Regions from separate parts of the Zhengella sedimenti genome, predicted to be linked through region 2. Evidence: predicted binding sites of a transcription regulator. Region 2 holds the regulator's gene; each other region holds the start of a gene.
The links. The regulator PhoB, encoded in region 2, activates phosphate uptake and scavenging genes when phosphate is short. The targets are predictions, from matches to a motif close to TGTCATNNANCTGTCAT.

Region 1 (3,186 bases), 550 kb from region 2:
GGAAAGACAAGGGCGAGCGGCAGCAACCAGCCCTTGAACGTCACCCGTTTTTCCATGCCATGCCCCTCGCCTGCCAATGACGGAACCGGCGGCGGTTGATCCGCCGCCGGTGCCTTTCGGAAAGCCGCCTAGCGGTTTGCCTGCTCGAAGCGGCGCAGAAGCTGGTTGCCGCGCTCGACGGCGGTGTTCAGCGCTTCCTCGGCCGACTTGTTGCCGGACCACACCGCTTCCAGTTCCTCGTCGATGATGGTGCGGATCTGGTCGAAGGAACCGAGGCGCAGACCCTTGGAATTGGCGGTCGGCTCCTTTGCGGTCATCTGGATGACGGCGATGTCGGTGCCCGGATTGGCCTCGTAGAAGCCGTCCGCACGCGTCTTGTCGCCGGCTGCCTTCGTGATCGGCAGGTAGCCGGTGTCCTGGTGCCACTTGGCCTGGACGTCGGTGGAGGAGAGGAAGTTCAGGAACTCCGCCACGCCCTTGTATTCATCGGCTTCATGACCGGTCATGACCCAGAGCGACGCGCCGCCGATGATGGTGTTCTGCGGCGCGCCTTCCACGCCTTCCCAATAGGGAAGCGGGCGCACGCCGAAATCGAACTTGGCTTCCGACTTGATGCCGGCATATCCGGCCGAACTCTCGGTGAAGAGCGCGCATTCGCCGGCGCGGAAATTCGCGCCACCCTCGTTGCGGCGGCCGGCATAGATGAACTTGCCGTCCTTCGCCCAGTCGCCCATCGTCTGGATGTGCTTGACCTGCAGGGGCCCGTTGAAAGCCAGTTCGGTGTCAAAACCGGCAAAGCCGTTTTCCTTCGTGGCGAAGGGAACATCATGATAGGCGGACAGGTTTTCCAGGTGAATCCAGCTCTGCCAGGCGGTGGTCATGGGGCAGGTGGAGCCCGATGCCTTGACCTTGTCGAGCACCTCGCCGACCTTTTCCCAGGTCGAAAGGTCGACGTCCGGATCCACGCCCGCGGCCTTCAGCGCATCCCTGTTGACCCAGAGGACCGGCGTCGAGGAATTGAAGGGCAGCGACAGCATCCTGCCATCGGAGGTGGTGTAGTAGCCCTTGACCGAGCCGATATAGGCATCGGGATCGAAGGTGGCGCCGGCTTCCTCCATGACCTCGTAGACCGGCTTGACGGCGCCCTTGGCGCCCATCATCGTGGCGGTACCCACCTCGAACACCATCAGGATGTGCGGCTGCTCGCCTGCGCGGAAGGCCGCGATGCCGGCGTTCAGGGTTTCGGAATAATTGCCCTTGTGGGAGGCGACCACCTTGTAGGCGTCCTGGCTGGTATTGAACTGCTCGACCTGCGCGGCGACGAGATCGCCGAGGCGGCCGGTGAAGGCGTGCCAGAACTGGATTTCCGTTTCGGCCAGCGCGGCGGCCGGCGACAACAGGACGGTAGCGGCGGACAAGGCGCCAAGGACAGTTCGTTTCATGAAGCGTCTCCCTTTGGATGTGCATTCGCCACGCTTTGCGCGGTCGCTCTTCCCATGCGCGAGAAATGCTACAGGCATATGATAGCCATCGCTCAAAAACAGAGCAGGCGGCAATTTCTCGCCGGCTAAGCTACTCCGCGATGCATGGATGGATCAATGCCTGCGCGCCAGATGTTGCAGGAAAGCGGCGATGGCGGGCGGGCGCAATTCCTGTTGCGATGCGACGGCGCCAACGATCTGGGCGCCTTCAGGGCTGGTCAGCGGGATGGCGCGGATGCCGCCGCCCCCGGTGAACATGGCGGCGATCCTTTCGGGCAGGATGCCCGACCACGGGCCGGCGGCGACATGGGCAACCAGGGCGATGATCGAATCGGTCTCCAGCACGGCACGGATCTCGGCACCGGCCATGTCGAGATGGCGGTTGACGATGCGCCGGTTCTGCATGTCCGGCGTCAGCAGGCAGAGCGGCTGCCCGTCCAGTTCGGCCCAGGCAATGCGGTCTCGATCCGGGAAAGCCTGCGCATCAGCCGTGACGAAACAATAACGCTCTTCATAGAGCGGGACCGACACCACGTCGCCCAGCGGCTCGTTGTCCAGGTAGGTGATTCCGATATCGGCCTCCAGATGGCTGACCATGTGCAGGATCTCGGCCGAGGTGCGGGACAGGACGGTGAAGCTGACCGCCGGATGGGCGCGGCTGAATTCCGTCGTCAGGCCGGCCATGGTCGCCAGTGCGGTGGGGATGACCGCAAGCCGGATCTTGCCGGCAATGCCCGTGCGGGCCGCGCGCATCTCCTCGCTCATGGCGCGGCAGTCGGCGACGATCCGGCGCGCCCATTCCAGCACGCGCTCACCTTCCGGCGTCAGGCTCTGGTAGCGCGCACCGCGCTTGACGAGCGGCACGCCAAGCTGGCTCTCCAGTTGCTTGATCGCGGAGGAGAGCGTCGGCTGGGAAATGTTGGCCGCCTCGGCGGCGCGGCCGAAATGACGTTCACGGGCAAGGAGCATGAACAGTTCGAGCTTGTCGATCATGGGCGCCGGGTTCCCTCGTTCATGCCATCGGGGCGGCCTCAGCCTTCCCCGTCCGCCCAAGGGCCATGGCGCACACCCTCGCGGCCTTCGACATGGAAACCGTGACGGCCGAAATAGTCCCGCTGGCCCTGGATCAGGTTGGCCGTCGAACGCGCCTGGCGCAACTGGTCGAACCAGGCAAGACCGGCACCCAGGCTCGGAACCGGATGGCCGTTGGACACCGCCGCGCCAACGACCGCACGCAGGCTGTCCGCCGTGCCGGTCAGAAGGTCCGCGAAGCGCGGGGCGAAGACGAGGTTTTCCGGCCGTTCCTCCAGCGCGGTCGCCATGTCGTCCAGCATGGCGGAGCGGATGATGCAGCCGGCACGCCAGACGCGGGCAATGTCGGCCATGGGCAGCGCCCAGCCGTAATCGGCCGCGGCGCGGTCGAGCATGGCGAAGCCCTGCGCATAGCACAGGATCTTGCCGGCGATCAGCGCCCTTTCCAGTTCTTCCGTCCGGGCCTCGCCCGGGAAGGGACGGGCGGCGCGGCCGAACCGGTCCTCGCCGGACCGGCGAAGCGCGGCCGCGGCGGACATGTTGCGCGCGGCCACGGCGCCCTCGATCACCGGCACCGGCGTGCCCAGGTGCTGGGCTTCGATCACCGTCCAGCGGCCGGTGCCTTTCTGGCCGGCCTGGTCGACGATCACGTCGAGCAGTGGCGCGCCGGACT
Region 2 (3,186 bases):
CTGTCCGGACCCGGCTTCACGCTGGATGGCGAACCTGTCGCCGAAGGAGAACTGGCGGCTGCACTGGCCGCCGATCCGGACCGCCCCCTCATCGTCTCCGCCGGCCCGGACGCGCCCTACCAGGCGCTGGTCACCGCGCTCGATGCCGCGGCAAGGGCGGGTCGGACGAAGGTTGCCACCCGCGCCGGGACCGGCACGGACGGGGAGACGGCCCGATGAAGCGCCTGCGCCTTGACCTGCCGCCAGCGCCGCAGGCCGACCCCACCCTGCCGCTGATCAACATCGTCTTCCTGCTGCTGATCTTCGTCATGCTGTCCGGCGTGATCCGCGCAACCGACCCGCTGCCGATTGAGCCGGCATCCGCGCCCGCCATCCCCTCCGGAACACCGGCACCGGCACGCACGCTCTATGTCGCCGCCGACGGGCGCATGGCCTGGAACGGCCTTGAGGGCGATGCCGCGCTCGACGGACTGGCCGCCGCCTTCGTGGCCGAAGACTGGGAGCGCGCCTGGTTGAAGGCAGACCGCAATGCCGGCGCCGCGTCCGTCGTGCAGGTGACGGAAAGACTGCGCGCCGGCGGCGTGACCACCCTGACGATGATCGTGGAGGCCAGGCCATGAAGACCCTGCGCACCGCTCTGGCCATCCTGCTGTCGCTCGGCCTCCATGCAGCCCTCGCCGCCGTTGTCGCCAACGGGATCGCCGGCGGTGGCGATGCCGGCGAGGCCGGCGATGTGGCGGTGACCGTCACGCTCATCGAAGCGCCGGGCGAGGATGGTGACGATACCGCGCCGGAGCAAACCGTGCCGCAGACCGATGCCATCCCGGAAAAGATCTCGCATGCGGCCGCGATGACGCCTTCCGCCATTGCGCTGCCCGTGCCTGTATTTCCGGACGCACCGCCTCTCGTGGCGCTTGAGGCAAGCGACATCGCCGTCGCCCTGCCCCGCATCGGCATGCCCGCCATCGCCCCGGCAATTCCCGAACCGCCGCAAAGCGAAAGCTGGGCCGACCTGCCTGAGACCGTCGCCGTTCTGCCGGCGCCGCGCCCGGACATCAGGCCGGCCCCCGCGCCGCCGCCCCCGAAGGCGGCCAGACCCGCACGGCCGGAGAAGAAAGCACAGGGCGCCATCGAAAGACGGCAGGAGCGGAAGGCGGGCGCGGGCAAGGCAACCGGCAGGGACACCACCACCCGGCAAGGGGCACGGGGCCAGGGCGCAGCCCCGTCACGCGCGCAATTGCGCAAGGCCATGGCGAGCTATGGCCAGCGCGTGAACAGCCATGTCGCCCGGCGCAAGCCGCGGGGTGCGGGCGGGCGCGGCACCGTCGGCCTCAGCCTTCGCATCGCCCGTTCTGGTGCGCTTCTCGGTGCCAGCGTCAGTTCCAGTTCCGGCGACCCGTCGCTCGACAAAAGGGCGCTCCAGGCCGCGCGTGGCGCCGCCCCCTATCCGCGCCCGCCAGACGAAGTGCCGGGGCAAAGCCTGGCCTTGCGCATAAGGCTGAGCTTCAGGTGACGGCCGGAGGAAGGGGCAGTCGCGATGGCCCCGCCCCTGTCACTCACTTTTCTTGGATGGCGTAGCCTGCGCCCCGGATCGTGCGGATCACATCGGGCATGTTGCCGATATTGACGGCCTTGCGCAGCCGGCCGATATGCACGTCCACCGTGCGCTCGTCGATATAGATCGTCTCGCCCCAGACATTGTCCAGAAGCTGCCCGCGCGAGAACACCCGGCCGGGATGCTGCATCAGGTATTCCAGCAAACGGAACTCCGTCGGGCCCAGCTTGACCTCACGGCGGGACCGGAAGACGCGGTGGGTTTCCCGGTCCAGCACGATATCGCCGACCGTCAGCGTGCCGGACAGCATTTCCGGCTTGGCCCGTCGCATCAGCGCACGCACCCGCGCCAGGAATTCGGGCGTCGAGAACGGCTTGACGAGATAGTCGTCGGCGCCTGTGGAAAGCCCGCGAACCCGGTCGCTTTCCTCGCCGCGCGCGGTGAGCATGATCACGGGAAGGCGTTCGGTCTCGGGCCGCAGGCGCAGGCGCCGGCACAACTCGATGCCGGAGACGCCGGGCAGCATCCAGTCTAGCACGAGAAGATCGGGCACGTTCTCGCGCAGGCGCAGTTCCGCCTCGTCGCCGCGGTTGACCACCTCGACCGCGTAGCCCTCGGCCTCGAGATTGTACTGGAGCAGGACGCCCAGCGGTTCCTCGTCCTCGACAACAAGAATGCGCGGTGTTGCCATCTGCCAGTATCCGGTTTCAGCCGATGCCTTCGGCGACATTGTCCACCTTCGGCCGCGCCATCGGCAACTGGTCGCCGGTGATCATGTAGTAGGCGTTCTCGGCGATATTGGTGACATGATCGCCGATGCGCTCGATGTTCTTGGCGCAAAACAGCAGGTGCGTGCAGGACGAGATCTTGCGCGGGTCCTCCATCATGTAGGTCAGCAATTCGCGGAACACCGACGTATAGGCCATGTCGATCTGTTCGTCGCGATTGCGGATCTCCTCGATTTCGTCCGCGCGGCGCCCGACATAGACCTCGACGATTGCCTTGACCTGGTCGCGGGCCAGTCCGGCCATCTTCTCGATGCCGAAATTGGGTTCGCGCATCACCACCATTTCGCCGATGGAGCCCACGCGCTTGCAGGTGCTCTTGGCCAGGTCGCCGATGCGCTCCAGGTCGCCGGCCATGCGCATGGCGCCAACGGCGAAGCGCAGGTCCTGCCCCATGGGCTGGCGCTTGCCGATGAGCATGACGGCGCGGTCGTCGAGATCGCGCTGCATCTGGTCCATCAACCGGTCTTCGGAGATCACCCGCTGCGCCAGGGCCACGTCGCCGGTCAGCAGCGCGCGCGTGGCCATGTCCACCATCTCGGCGGCCCGCTCGCCCATCGTGCGGATCATCGTGTCCATCGCGTCCAGTTCCTCGTCGAACGAGGTGACGGTATGCTCGCCCATGGCGCAGTCTCCCGGATTGGTAAGGCTCAGCCGAAGCGGCCGGTAATGTAGTCTTGGGTGCGCTTGTCGTCGGGGCTGGTGAACATCTTGTCCGTCGCCCCTTCCTCGACGAGGATTCCCAGGTGGAACATCGCCGTGCGTTGCGAGACGCGCGCGGCCTGCTGCATGGAATGGGTCACGATGACGATCGTGTAGTTTTCCTTCAGCTCGTCGATCAGTTCC
Region 3 (3,186 bases), on a different contig from region 2:
CCATCGGATTGCGCGTGAGGTCCCCTGGTTGGCGATTCCGGTCGCTTTCGCCGTCGTCCTCGATCAGGCTGTCCCTGGCCAACAGGTCGGTCACGCGGGGCGCTGCTCCGGTGTCGGCATCGGTGCGGGCGCCTTCATCGACAGGCCGGTCGCCGGCAAGGTCCGGGTCAAGCAGGCGATGTGTGTAGTCGAAGGTCGGACCGAGCAATTGTCCGCCGGGCAAATCCTTGAAACAGGCCGAGATGCGCCGTTCCAGAAGCATGGTGCCCGTGTCGACCGGCAAGCTGTAGCCGAAACGGGGAAGGGTGGTCCGGAAGGCGCGGATGAGGAAAATCGCCTCGATCAGGTCACCGCGCGACTGCTTGATCGCCAGTGCTGCAAGCCGGCGATCGTAAAGCGAGCCTTCGCCCATCACGCGGTCGACCGAAAGGGCCAGTTGCTCGCTGATCTGCTCCAGCGTCAGCGCGGGGACCGAGCGGTCGCCGCGGCGCCGGTCGGCCAGAAGACGGTGGGCATTGTCGATGGCCTTTTCGCCACCCTTGACAGCGACATACATGGTTCAGCCTCCTGCCCCGGAAATGCGGACAGTACGCGGCAGGCAGGCAACCGCGGGTTTGCCGCTCGCGGCATCGATGCCGGTGAGGATCATGTCGATGCCGCGCGGGAAAAGCGCGCCATTGGCCTGCCATTGGCCAAGAAAGCCCTTGGGAAGGGTCCTGGCATGAAGTTCGGCGGTGGCGGCAATGCCGGGACCTTCCAGCCGCAGTCCGGCAAGGCCGTCGCGTGCGGTAGCGCTGAGAACGCCGGCGTCCAGGACGATCGTCGCGGAGCGGTCGGGATAGTCCTGCGTCCCCGCCCGGAAGCGCCTGATTTCCGGCAGGGCAAGAGGGTCGCAACACAGCACGAAATCGGCTTCCCGTTCCCCGGATACGGCGCGTGACCCGCAGTGAAACGCGATCCATGCCTTCAACGCATCGTTGCCGCGGAGGTCGTCGCCGAGCCACACGGTGACGTCGGCATCCGCCAGCGTCAAAAGCACAGCGGCCGAAGCGGCACTGACCGGAGCGGGAGCGAAGACCGCGGCATCGATCGCGTGCAGCGTGCCGGGATGCGCCATCGCATCCAGCAGGCACCGGAAAACGGCCTGCGACTGCCGGGCCGCGTCGGAAAAGCCGCCGGCATAGACGCCAGCCTGGTTGGGCATAGAAGCGTTCATCAATCCTCGCCCCGCACCATGGTGAAGAAGTCCACTTTCGTCGCGGCAGTCTGTTCACGCCGGGTCCGTTCGACGCTTGCCTCCGCGACGCGTAATGGCGTGAGAAGTCCGCTTTCGATCCGCTCCAGCTGGCGTTCGTCCTGGCACAGCGCATCAACCAGTGCGGCAATGCGCGCCTTTTCCAGGTCCCGGCCAAGCACCATCGCATGGCCAACGGTTCCATCCGCGAGGCCGACCGCCGCCCGGGTGACCGTCGCTTCGCCGAGGTTGAACGGCGCGCCGCCACCGCCCATTCGCCCGCGCACGGTGATGGCGCCGGTTTCGGGCCCGCGCAGGATGCTGTGCTCCGGTTCTTCGCCGAGCTTTGTCCAGAGGTCCATGAGATGGCGTGCGGAACTGCGGGCGAGAATGCCCATACGGGCCCTGCGCGCGTTCTGCTGGTCGGTCAATGCCATGCTGTCTGCCTCTTTGTCTATTTGTTTAGACAAGTAGATGAGATACTCTTGAAATAGAGTGGCCGCGTGACGGCGATGTGACAGGCAGGCCTGCCAGCGCCTGGAAAGGAGGACCAATGCAGCCCGACACAGCCCGGATGCCGAGGCAGAAGGGCGTCGCCCTCTGGCGACAGATTTCAGACCGGTTGCGTGCCGAGATCGCCGATAGCGGGTTTCATGCGGATGGAAAGCTTCCCACGGAAGCGGAACTCGCGGCCGCGTTCTCGGTCAACCGGCATACGATTCGCGCGGCGCTTTCCGCGCTCGCCGCCGAGGGCATCGTGCGGACGGAACAGGGCCGCGGAACCTTCATTGTCCGGCGGGAGCGTTTCACCTATCCGATCGGCCTTCGGACGCGGTTCTCTGCCGCGCTCGACGGCCAGACACCGCAGGCCAGGACGCGCATCGCCGGACACCGGGAGGAGACGGCACCGGCAGCCGCGGCACGCGCGCTCGCTTTGCCGTCGGGAAGCTGTGTCATACGCGTGGAAACCGTTGGTGATGCCGATGGCGAACCGATCACCTGCGCGACGCACTGGTTCGACGCGCGCCGTTTTGCCGGTATCGGCGCGGCGATCATGGCGCACGGGTCAATTACCCGGGCACTGCGGGATGCCGGCGTGGACGACTATACCCGTCGCGAAACGCTGATCGATGCCAGCCATGCCAGCCCGGAAGACCTGCATGTCCTCGTGCTTGCGCCGGGCGCCATCGTGTTCGTGACTACCGCCATCAATATCGACCCGGATGGCAAGCCGATCCAGTTTTCGCTCGCCCGTTTCGCCGCCGACCGGGTTTCATTGAAGGTTGGCGGCTGAACGCGTCAGCCTGCGATCGCGATGCCGCCGGGATCGGTGATCCAGCCATCCTCGCCGGTGACCTCCCATTTCACCTTTTCCTCGTCCAGGAAGTCGATGGAATGGACGACCACGTCCTCGCCGCGAATGAAGCAGACATTGTAGTTGGGCTGCAGCTCGCCATAGCCCATCCGCCGGGCATCGCCGGAAAAATCAGGCCAGCAGGTATGGTTGGTCGAGCGCGGCGCCGAAAACGGGATGCCGGCCGCCGTTCCGCTCAGCGTGTAATGGCAGTGTCCGAAGAACATGTGGCGCACCGTATCGCGATGCCTGCGCAGCAAGGCCTTGAGGTCCTCTTCCTCCCGGATGCCGATAAGGTCGGCATTGGCGACATGAACCCTGGTCGGATTGTGGTGCATGAAGAGATAGGCACCGACGCCCCTGTTCCTGGCATTGACCAGTTGTCCCTCCAGCCAGAGGCGGCGGGTCTCGCAATAGCTGCCCGCATGCTCCCCCTGAAGAACGGTATCCATGTAGATGAAATCGCCCTCGGGGGTCTCGTCCGTCCATTGAACGAATCCCGCTTCATCAGCCGGTGTATCGGGAAAGGCGGCGCGGAAGTTGGCGCGATTGTCATGGTTTCCGATCAGGAGGCGCGGTGCGCGCTCCCCCGTCAGGC
Region 4 (3,186 bases), 690 kb from region 2:
ATTGCCTCGAACACGCCGGCGGCGTCCGACGGTGAAGCGCCGCGGAACATCCGCTGGCCCTTGCCGTCATAGCCCAGACGGCGCGTCTTGAGCACGCCATGGCCGCCGAACGCGGCAAGCCCGGCGGCGAGGTCGTCGTCGCTGTCGACCGCCCGGAACGGCGCGGTCGCAATGCCGGCCTCGTTCAGGAACGTCTTTTCCGCCAGCCGGTCCTGCGCCGCTTCCAGCGCCGCCGGAGCGGGGTGGACCGCAACGCGGGGCATCAGCGAACGCGCCGCCATCACCGGCACGTTCTCGAATTCGTAGGTGACGACATCCGAGGCCGCCGCGAGTTCCTCCAGCGCTTCGGCGTCGTCGTAGGCAGCGACGATCTGCCCGTTGGCCACCTGCGCGGCCGGGCAGTCGGGCTGCGGCTCCAGGATCAGCGTGCGGTAACCGAGACGGGCTGCCGCCATCGCGAGCATTCGGCCGAGTTGGCCGCCGCCAATGATGCCGATGGTCGAATTGGGGGCGAGCGCGCTCATGCCTCGTCCACCGGTTCCTCGCCGACGGCGGCGCTGCGCGCTGCGCGCAACGTGTCGAGCCGTCCGGCCAGGGCCTTGTCCGAAAGCGCCAGCACGGCGGCTGCCAGCAGGCCGGCATTGGTGGCGCCCGCCTTGCCGATGGCCAGCGTGCCGACCGGAATGCCGCCGGGCATCTGCACGATGGAGAGAAGCGAATCCTGTCCCGACAGTGCCGCCGACTGCACCGGCACGCCGAAGACCGGCAGCGGGGTGAGCGCGGCGACCATGCCCGGCAGGTGGGCCGCCCCGCCAGCCCCGGCGATGATCACCTTGAACCCCTTGTCCCGGGCCGTGCGGGCGAAATCGAACATCCGCTCGGGCGTCCGGTGGGCGGAGACGATTCGCGCCTGGTAGGCGACGCCGAGTTCGTCCAGCACATCCGCCGCGTGCTTCATCGTGGACCAGTCCGACTGGCTGCCCATGATGATGGCGACATCGGCGGTATCGGTCATGGCGTCTGGTCTTTCCTGCTTGGATATCGCCGGAAGCGGGCGGTCAGGCGATGATGTCGGGAATGATGGAATCCTCCAGCGCCTGGAGGCGGTCCTTGAGGGCCAGCTTCTTCTTTTTCATCCGCTGGATACGCAAGGGATCGCATCCGGTGGCGATCATGGCCTGTATGGCGGCGTCGAAATCGGCATGGTCCTGCTTGAGTCGTGCAAATTCGAGGCGGATATCCGCCTGTTCCTGTTCGGACATGCCGGTCATCTATGTCATTCCATCTGGATTCCGGCCACCCATGGAACATGAGGCCGGCTGATTGCTGGGCTGGCCCATATCATATCTTCGCGCGCAACGGAATTCTACCAGAACGCATTCGACAGCGCCTTTCGTCTCTGGCAAAGTGTCATCGTAATGTCATGTCACCGGGCAACACGCCCGCGGCGGTGCGGGCCCGGCGACCCTGTTCAACACAGCGGAAGGAGAGCTGGCCATGTCCCTTGAATCGCATCTTGCGGAACTGCATCGCAAACACGGCGAGCTGGAACGGAGAATTGACGAGATGGCGCTTCATCCCTCCGTCGATGATCTCGAACTCGTCGAGCTCAAGCGCCGCAAGCTGAAGATCAAGGATGAGATCAAGAAGCTGGAGACCGAGACCCGCCATTGATCGCCAGGCGCCGGCAATCCGGTCCGGCACGTCCTGAAACCCGCGTCCTTGAGGGCGCGGGTTTTTCGTTTCAGGCCTCGGCCGGGTCCTCCTCGCCGCGCGGGTCGAGATTGTAGGCTTCCGGCGTCGTGGCCCGCTCAACGGGAAGCGTCTGGAACGTGTCCTTCTCTTCCTGTGGCACGGCGGCGCGCTGGCGCATGCGCCAGGCGGTGTAGGGCACGATGAGGCCGTGTGCCAGGGCGGTGGCGAGGAAGATGCCCTCCGGGCGCAGGCTCTCCATCAGCGATGCGCCGAGCATCGGCCCCGCCATGGTGCCGGCGCCGTAGACCAGCAGCAGGCCGCCCGACACCTTCACGAAATCCTCCGGGCCCGCATGGTCGTTGGCATGCGCCACGGCGATCGAGTAGAGCGTGTAGGCCATCGCCCCGTAGATGCCGGTCAGCGAGATGACGGCGGCCGGACCCCGCAACTGCAGGAAGAAGCCGGCCAGCGCCACGGCGCTGGCGATCCCCGCCATCGTCAGCAGCACGATGCGCCGGTCGGTGCGGTCCGAAATGCGGCCCGCCGGCCATTGCATCAGCGCGCCCGCGATCACCGTCACGCTCATCATCAGCGCGATTCCCGCCGTCCCCACGCCGGCCTGCGCCCCGTAGACGGCCCCGAGCGTTCCCCAGGCGCCGTTGGCCACGCCGATGAGGAAACATCCGGCGAAGGCGACCGGCGAAGTGCCGTAGAGCGATTTCAGGTCCAGCGACACGCCGGTCGGCGGCCGCGGGCTTGCCACGGTCGACATGGCGATCGGGATCAGTGCCAGGCAGAACAGCGCGCCTGCGGCCATGAAGGGTGTCTGCCGCGTCACGTCACCTGCGGCCAGGCCCAGCTGGCCGGCCATGATCGAGGCATAGGTGACCATCATGTAGAGGCCGAAGATGGACCCGCGCGACTCGTTCGTGGCCTTTTCATTGAGCCAGCTCTCGATCACCATGAAGGCTCCGGCCATGATGAAGCCGGTACAGATGCGCAGGCCGATCCACACAACGGGATCGATGACGATCCCTGTCATCAGCGCCAGCACGGCGCCACTGGAGGCGAAGGCGGCGAAGGCGCGCACATGGCCCACGCTGCGCACCAGGCGCGGCGCATAGAGGCAGCCGGCCACGAAGCCCGCGGCCCAACCGGTTCCCAGCAGGCCGAGCGAGAAGGCTGAAAATCCCTCCGCCTGGCCGCGCAGCGGCAATAACAGCCCGTGCAAGCCGCTTCCGGCCAGCAGGAAGGCGGTTCCGAGCAGGAGTGCGGCGATGGGAGCGATGCGGGAGGACATGAAAACCTTGCGAATCAGGGCGTGCGGGAAATCTTGCGGGCCAACGGCATGCCGATCCGGGCTTTTTTCGGAATCGCGCCGGCCGTCCCGCCGCTCAGCCCTTGCGGAACAGCGATTCCGCGGCGTTGCGCGTGGTCGACTTCGCGGCCATTTCGCTTCGCAGCCGCGCGATCTCGCTTTCCAGCAGGCCG

Region 1: the regulator PhoB is predicted to act here: its motif matches at 1,510-1,526, upstream of ugpB (sn-glycerol-3-phosphate ABC transporter substrate-binding protein UgpB).
Region 3: the regulator PhoB is predicted to act here: its motif matches at 1,738-1,754, upstream of phnF (phosphonate metabolism transcriptional regulator PhnF).
Region 4: the regulator PhoB is predicted to act here: its motif matches at 1,409-1,425, upstream of ACLB6G_RS01395 (YdcH family protein).

What each region holds. Positions count from the first base shown of each region.
Region 1 is NZ_JBKFFP010000001.1:409,946-413,131, forward strand. Features, by position in the region: gene ugpA (sn-glycerol-3-phosphate ABC transporter permease UgpA) at 1-56, opposite strand, end outside; gene ugpB (sn-glycerol-3-phosphate ABC transporter substrate-binding protein UgpB) at 129-1,442, opposite strand; gene ACLB6G_RS02090 (LysR family transcriptional regulator) at 1,596-2,474, opposite strand; gene gndA (NADP-dependent phosphogluconate dehydrogenase) at 2,513-3,186, opposite strand, start outside.
Region 2 is NZ_JBKFFP010000001.1:962,474-965,659, reverse strand. Features, by position in the region: gene ACLB6G_RS04770 (ExbD/TolR family protein) at 1-219, shown strand, start outside; gene ACLB6G_RS04765 (ExbD/TolR family protein) at 216-620, shown strand; gene ACLB6G_RS04760 (energy transducer TonB family protein) at 617-1,513, shown strand; gene phoB (phosphate regulon transcriptional regulator PhoB) at 1,557-2,246, opposite strand; gene phoU (phosphate signaling complex protein PhoU) at 2,263-2,964, opposite strand; gene pstB (phosphate ABC transporter ATP-binding protein PstB) at 2,991-3,186, opposite strand, start outside.
Region 3 is NZ_JBKFFP010000004.1:91,877-95,062, forward strand. Features, by position in the region: gene ACLB6G_RS12420 (carbon-phosphorus lyase complex subunit PhnI) at 1-556, opposite strand, end outside; gene phnH (phosphonate C-P lyase system protein PhnH) at 560-1,216, opposite strand; gene phnG (phosphonate C-P lyase system protein PhnG) at 1,216-1,671, opposite strand; gene phnF (phosphonate metabolism transcriptional regulator PhnF) at 1,788-2,528, shown strand; gene ACLB6G_RS12440 (phosphodiesterase) at 2,534-3,186, opposite strand, start outside.
Region 4 is NZ_JBKFFP010000001.1:270,604-273,789, reverse strand. Features, by position in the region: gene ACLB6G_RS01410 (5-(carboxyamino)imidazole ribonucleotide synthase) at 1-524, opposite strand, end outside; gene purE (5-(carboxyamino)imidazole ribonucleotide mutase) at 521-1,015, opposite strand; gene ACLB6G_RS01400 (YdcH family protein) at 1,059-1,262, opposite strand; gene ACLB6G_RS01395 (YdcH family protein) at 1,498-1,674, shown strand; gene ACLB6G_RS01390 (MFS transporter) at 1,745-2,995, opposite strand; gene ACLB6G_RS01385 (DUF1192 domain-containing protein) at 3,090-3,186, opposite strand, start outside.